2 regions of the Paenibacillus sp. NPDC058071 genome follow, and region 2 is predicted to be linked to the other one. Evidence: predicted binding sites of a transcription regulator. Region 2 holds the regulator's gene; the other holds the start of a gene.
The links. Region 2 encodes NrdR, which represses ribonucleotide reductase genes. Its sites were predicted from a motif close to AACACNATATATNGTGTT; they were not measured.
Positions count from the first base shown of each region.

Region 1: a site for NrdR is predicted at 1,312-1,329, ahead of nrdI (class Ib ribonucleoside-diphosphate reductase assembly flavoprotein NrdI). Genes of this name have one in related genera too.

Region 1 covers NZ_JBHVSK010000010.1:85,515-88,929, forward strand. Annotated here, with positions in the region: gene ACFVTB_RS17420 (thymidine kinase) at 195-803, opposite strand; gene ACFVTB_RS17425 (hypothetical protein) at 977-1,198, opposite strand; gene nrdI (class Ib ribonucleoside-diphosphate reductase assembly flavoprotein NrdI) at 1,466-1,879, shown strand; gene nrdE (class 1b ribonucleoside-diphosphate reductase subunit alpha) at 1,812-3,415, shown strand, end outside.
Region 2 covers NZ_JBHVSK010000019.1:53,440-56,854, forward strand. Annotated here, with positions in the region: gene ACFVTB_RS23385 (glycoside hydrolase family 88 protein) at 1-803, opposite strand, end outside; gene ACFVTB_RS23390 (GntR family transcriptional regulator) at 882-1,634, opposite strand; gene nrdR (transcriptional regulator NrdR) at 1,915-2,397, opposite strand; gene ACFVTB_RS23400 (alpha/beta-type small acid-soluble spore protein) at 2,503-2,721, shown strand; gene ACFVTB_RS23405 (lytic transglycosylase domain-containing protein) at 2,834-3,400, opposite strand; gene coaE (dephospho-CoA kinase) at 3,397-3,415, opposite strand, start outside.

The sequences.
Region 1 (3,415 bases), on a different contig from region 2:
GATGTTCCGCCGCCGGCTTGACCGACGCGGAACATCCCTTGTTTTATGCCGTTATGCCGAGTGCCGGCACTTTCTGTACCAGAACGGCCTGCTTGTTTTCTCAGATGCTAGTGCGAGACGATGCGACGACTGATCTTCTCATCGTCTTGCCGCTCGCTTCTGGGGTCGTTCTCCAGACTTCATAATCGGCCTTCTCAGCCCTTCGACCGCTCGGCCTCCGCAAGGTCCGGCGGAACGAAGCAACGGCGGCAGCGAGGCTCGTAGCTCTCCGTATCGCCGATGAGAAAGAGGGGACCAAGCGTCGCCGGTTTGCCGTTCACGATTCGCTGCGTGAAGGCTGCGTCCGGACTGCCGCAGCAGGCGCAGAAGGAGGTTAGCTTAACGATTTCGTCGGCAATGGCGAGCAGCTCGCCGATTGAGCCGAACGGCTTGCCTCGATAATCCATGTTCAAGCCGTCGAGGATGACATGCTTTCCCCGGCGGGCAAGCTCTTCGGTGAGTTCAACGATCGGTTCCGAGAAAAATTGCGCTTCGTCGAAGGCAACTACGTCCGCATGAATCGTCTCCGTCAACACTTGGCTGACGACGGTTGGCGTCATTTCCTTTGGTATATGGCCAGCGGGCAAGCGATAGCCGATTCGGCTTGCGATGTCGTCCTCTCCGAACCGGTTGTCTTCGGTCGGCTTGTAGGCCCGCACCTTTTTGCGGCCGTATTGCATGAGCTTCTGACAGCGCCGGATCAACTCGCCCGATTTCTCCGAGAACATCGGGCCGATAATGACGGTAATGGTGCCTCTGTCCATAAAACGGCAGTTCTCCTCTATCGGTCGTATCGCCGCAGACATGTCGCTTCATGTGTGCGATTGTATTATTTTAGCAATAACAGTCATTCTTGTAACAGGGGCGTGCGACATCGTTCGAGCCTCTTTTTTTTGCGATCGGAGTTATTCGTTTGGAACGAAATACTCGTTTTGTGCTATTCCCGAAGAGCATCCTTCAGCCGGCTGTTCATGCTGTCTGCAGATGCCGGTACGCGAGCGGACAAGCGTCTCATTTTTTGATTTTCACGTTTCAGCCGTTCGTTCTCGCGGGTTAAAAATTGAAGGGTGGGCAGCAGCTCGGGCACCTCGTAGCCGGCGTCGCGGAATAGCTTTTCCACCGCTTCCCGCAGCTCGTTTATCTTTTTTTCTTCTTCCATGGGGGCCTCCATTTTATCTATAAACTGTCACTATCCCATCATATCCGTATCTGGTAGAATAGTCGAGTGACTCAAAAAAACGGTTAAAAATTTCTCCATAAATTGCATTGACGAGAACTATATATTGAGGTAGAATCAATTTCATCGACTAGATCTTGCGGTTGGGTCGATGAACCAACAAGATGTTGTCAACTAGCGCATTTGACGGATTCCGATAGTCAGAAGCGCTTTTATATTGCAGTAATATGGTGAAGGAGAGAGAGAAGCATGCTGGTTGTTTATGATTCCAGGACGGGCAATGTCAAGCGTTTTATTAACAAGCTGAACATGCGGGCGATGCCGATTACGGAGAACAGCACAGTAGATGAGCCCTTTGTCATGGTCACCTATACGACCGGCTTCGGACAGGTTCCGGAGCGGGTCATGTCGTTTCTGAAACAGAACGGGAAAAATCTTCGCGGGGTGTCAGCGAGCGGCAACCGAAACTGGGGGAACGGCTTCGCGAAGAGCGCGGATACGATCTCGGAAATATTTAGCGTGCCTGTTATTTTGAAGTTTGAATTATCCGGAACAAATCAAGATTTGGAATATTTTGTCGAAAGGGTGCGGAATATTGAAACATATCGAACTGAACAACGAATTGATGCAACGCGGAGCGGACGGCTTCTATCAATTGGATAAAGACAAGGAAGCGGTCGCCGCTTTTATGGAGGAAGTGGACCGGAAGAGCATGAAGTTCGGCTCCTTGCAGGACAAGCTGGACTACTTAATTAAGAACGATTATTACGATGATGTGTTCGAGAAATATACATATGAGCAAATCGAGGCTGTTTTCGACCTAGCCCATGGAAGCGGTTTCCAATTTGAATCTTATATGGCAGTTTCGAAGTTCTATAAAGACTACGCGATGAAATCGAATGACAAATCGCAATACCTCGAGCAATATCCGGATCGCGTCGCGATCGTTGCTCTTCACCTTGGCGAAGGAGACGGAGAGAGGGCGCTGCGCATCGCCGACGCGATGATCGAGCAGCGTCTGCAGCCGGCAACCCCAACCTTCCTGAACGCGGGCAAAAGCCGTCGCGGCGAAATGGTATCCTGCTTCCTGCTTGAAATGGATGATTCCTTGAACTCGATCAACTACGTGCTCGGCACTTGTATGCAGCTGTCCAAAATCGGCGGCGGCGTAGCTGTCAACCTGTCGAAGCTGCGCGGACGCGGCGAGTCGATCAAAGGGGTTGAAGGCGCGGCGAAAGGCGTTATGCCGGTATTGAAGCTGATGGAGGACGCATTCTCCTACGCCGATCAGATGGGTCAGCGTAAAGGCTCCGGCGCGGGCTACTACAACATTTTCGGCTGGGACATTATCGAATTCCTCGATTGCAAAAAGATTAACGCGGACGAGAAGTCCCGTATCAAGACGCTGTCGATCGGCCTGATTATTCCTAATAAATTTTACGAGCTGGCCGCACAAAACAAGCCGCTCAACGTATTTGGTCCTTATTCCGTTTATAAAGCGTACGGCCGTCACCTGGACGACATGGACATGGACGAAATGTACGAAGAATTGCTTGCAAATGATCAAGTAGTCAAAAAAGTGGTTATGAACGCACGCGACATGATGACGAAAATCGCTTCGATTCAGCTGGAATCCGGCTACCCTTACATTATGAACAAATCGAATGCGAACCGCGTCCATGCGCTTAAAGATATCGGCTCGATCAAAATGTCGAACCTTTGCACCGAAATTTTCCAAGTGCAGGAAACGTCCGAAATTAACGACTACGGCATCGACGATGTTATCCGCCGCGATATTAGCTGCAACCTGGCTTCCTTGAACATCGTGAACGTCATGGAACGCAAGAAAATTAAGGAGTCCGTGCAGGTCGGCATCGAAGCGTTGACGACGGTCAGCGACCTGTCCAACATCGACAATGCTCCGGGCGTCCGCAAGGCGAACGAAGATCTTCATTCCGTCGGTCTCGGCGCGATGAACCTGAACGGCTACCTGGCGAAAAACAAAATTTCGTACGAGAGCGAAGAAGCGAAGCAATTCGCGAGCGCGTTCTTTATGATGATGAACTATTACTCGATTGAACAAAGCATGCTGATCGCGAAAGAGCGCGGCACTACGTTCAAAGATTTCGATCGTTCCGAGTATGCGAAAGGCACGTACTTCACTCGTTACATCGAAACGGATTTCCGTCCGGTATCGGA
Region 2 (3,415 bases):
ATCCGATTGGCGTTAGCCAAGTAACGCTCATCCAGCCATCCTTCTTTCACGCCAGTGTAGATCGTGTAAGCGAACATTTGAGCTGCATTCGTCTCAACGAACGTTTCCGGGTTGTCGAGCACATCATGGAACAATCCGTCCTCGCGTTGGTAGCGCATACAAACTTCAAGCAGGTCTCGGACGTAACCGATGATGCGCTCTTTGTCAGCGTTCATCGATTCCGGCAGCGTACGGATGACTCGAGCCATACCTGCTGCTGCCCAGCCGTTTCCGACGCCCCAGCAATCGGCGCGATGAAACTTTTTCTCTCCATCGTCCCAAATATGAGCGTGCATGCCCTTTTCTGTAATGAGCATCAGCTCGCGGAACCGCTCGACTTGTGCAACCGCTTCCTCGAAATGGCCGGCGGAAGCAAGGAATGGAGGCGCCATGTAGAAGGAATCAACCCACACCTGGCTTTGATGATTGACGTGCGAAAGTGCGCCATTCTCCGTACGCGGAGCAACGTTTAGCAAATAATTGGCCATTTGCTCGGCAGCCTCTTTATATTTCACATCGCCTGTTTGCTTGTAAGCGAACAATACCGGTTCGCCGTTAGCCGCCGCGTCTGTAACCGCTCTCTCATTGTTGATTACGCCGAGACGGCCGGTTTCGTCCTGACGGACAACCGAGTCATGAGCCAACAGAACCGCATCCTCCACGTAACCGCTTTCAATGAACGCCTGCGCTGCTACGCCTTGTTCCCATGATTGGCGCTGCATGCCGAGCATCGCGCGTTTTACTCTTTCGACTGTTGCATTCATTTTTCGACACCATCCTGTTTATTACGTTATTATGTCCTTACATATGTGAGCCAAAATGTCGGTAAGCGATACTCTCGCTTACCGAATGCCCAGCTCAAAAGTAAACTGGCTGCGATCGCCCCTATAGCGGGCGAGAGAATACTCGATTGGCGATTCGTCGGTCAAGTAGGTGACGCTCTTAATGAATTGAATCGGAGCGCCTTTCTCGATGCCGAGCAGCTTCGCCTCGTATTCACTAGCGAGAACCGCTTCTAGGTTGCGTACCGCTTTCATAAGCGAGAATCCGCATACTTCCCGTAAAATGCCGTAAAGTGATTCAAACTCCAAATCCTTATCCAAAATCGGCAAGCACCGATCGTAAGGCAAGTAAGTCACGACGTATACGACCGATTCACCATTCGCGGAGCGAAGGCGGCGCAGCTGAATCACTTTGCTTCCCGTAGGAATGTTCAGCGCTTCTCCGATCTTGTCGTCGCATTCGATCACGTCGAGCCCCAGCACCTTCGTCGAAGGAACAAGTCCCTTCTTCTCCATCTCGCTGTTAAAGCTGTCGAGCACTTGCAGGAACGACTGACTGATCTTCGGCTTTGTGATGAACGTGCCTTTTCCTTTTTGTCTAATCAGATACCCTTCGACGACAAGCTCGTTAATGGCTTGCCTGACAGTAGGACGGCTAATATTGAAGTGCGCGCTAATTTCGACCTCGGTCGGAATAGGGCGATCCCGGTCCTCATGATGGTTCGTAATATAATCCATCAAAATTTCTTTCAACTGGTAGTAATAAGGGATCGGCACCTCTTTATTTAAGGTTTTGCTAAAAAGGTCCCCCATATCCATACTCCTTTAACTTGCGTTGTCTATAGGAAGTCATTATGTCATTACATATTAACTTCTTTCTCTATAATATTCATTAGGCTCATTCCCGTCAAGCGCTTTCATAAAAATTAATTAAACTTTGATAAAAGAACGTCGGTCGCAACGCCTAGAAGACTGCGACTCACGATTCATTCCTTTTCAAGCTTTGCACTCTGCGAAAAGGAAAAAAGGCACAGCCCCTTCTAGGACTGCGCCCTTTCTTAAGTAAATACCGATGCACAACGCACACCATCTGCTACTGGGAGCCAGATCCTCCGCTTGCCCCATCCTTCGAAAGCAGGCTGTTCAGCTCTTTCATAAACATATCGATATCCTTGAATTGACGGTATACCGATGCAAAACGAACATAGGCCACCTCATCGACCGGATACAGCTGTCCCATTACGATCTCGCCTATGTCACGGCTCTCCACCTCGGCCAGCGCTGTCGTCCGCAGTTCCTTCTCCACTTCGGAGACGATGACCTCCAACCGCTCCACCGATACCGGCCGCTTCTCGCAAGCACGAATCAGCCCGCGCAATATTTTGTCGCGGCTGAATTCTTCGCGGCTGCCGTCCTTCTTGATGACAATGAGCGGCGTTTCCTCAATCATCTCGAACGTCGTAAATCTCCGGCTGCATTTCTCACATTCCCGTCTGCGTCGGATCGATTTGTTTTCGTTGGCCGGACGGGAATCAAGCACCTTTGTTCCGGCGTAATCGCAATAAGGGCATTTCATTTTCGTCACTTCCTCTCAAGCGGGATTAATTGCCATACCTTCCCTGTAATGAAGTTCAAAATTTCGCACATAATACTGTTACCAACCGCAAGGAGGTGAAAATCAATGGCTAACAACAATCAATTGGTAGTGCCACAAGCAAACGCAGCGCTTGACCAACTGAAATACGAAGTGGCTCAAGAACTCGGCATTGCTTTCCCGCAAGACGGTTACGGCGGTAACCTTCTGACGAAGGATGCTGGCTACATCGGCGGCAACATCACTCGCCGTCTAGTACAGATCGCCGAACAATCCCTTGCTGGTTCTGCCGGAACTAGCCGATAACGATTTTATCAGTCATGTATAACAAGAAGCTTTGGCTTGTCCGTCCCGAAGCGGCGGACAGCCGGAGCTTCTTTTATTTTCTCATTAACACTTCCGGTAACATCCATTTTTTCTAAAATTCTGGGTATAATTCTTTATACTTATTATAGTAATAAATAACGCGTTGTACATAGTGCCTCGTTTCACCGTACGGAATTTGGCTCGTTGTCTCGAGCTCTCCGTCCCATACGCCTGAATCGAGCCATTTGCGCACTTTGCCAGGCCCGGCGTTATAAGCGGCGATCACCGCGATTTGATTTTGATCAAATTGCTTATGCAGCGACTTCAAGTACCAAGAGCCGATCTCGATACTGACATCGGGACGATGCTGCAGCATATCGTCCGTGACTTGCTTGAAACCCGCCTGCTTAACGATCCAGTTGGCCGTATCGGGCATAATTTGCATAAGTCCCAGGGCGCCTTTCTTAGAAACGCGGCCCGTCGAATAATTGCTCTCCGTTCGAATAATCGCAGCCACTAAATGCGGTTCGATCTCATAGACGGCAGCGCTTGCCCGGATGTCTTCTTTAAACTTGACAGGATACATCCATCTGCCGACCACGTCTGATTTCAAAAACAAGAAGGCTATAAAACCAAGGAGCAGCAGCAGGAATACTCTCTTCTTCGCCAGCCGCTTCATGTCAGCCCCTGGCTT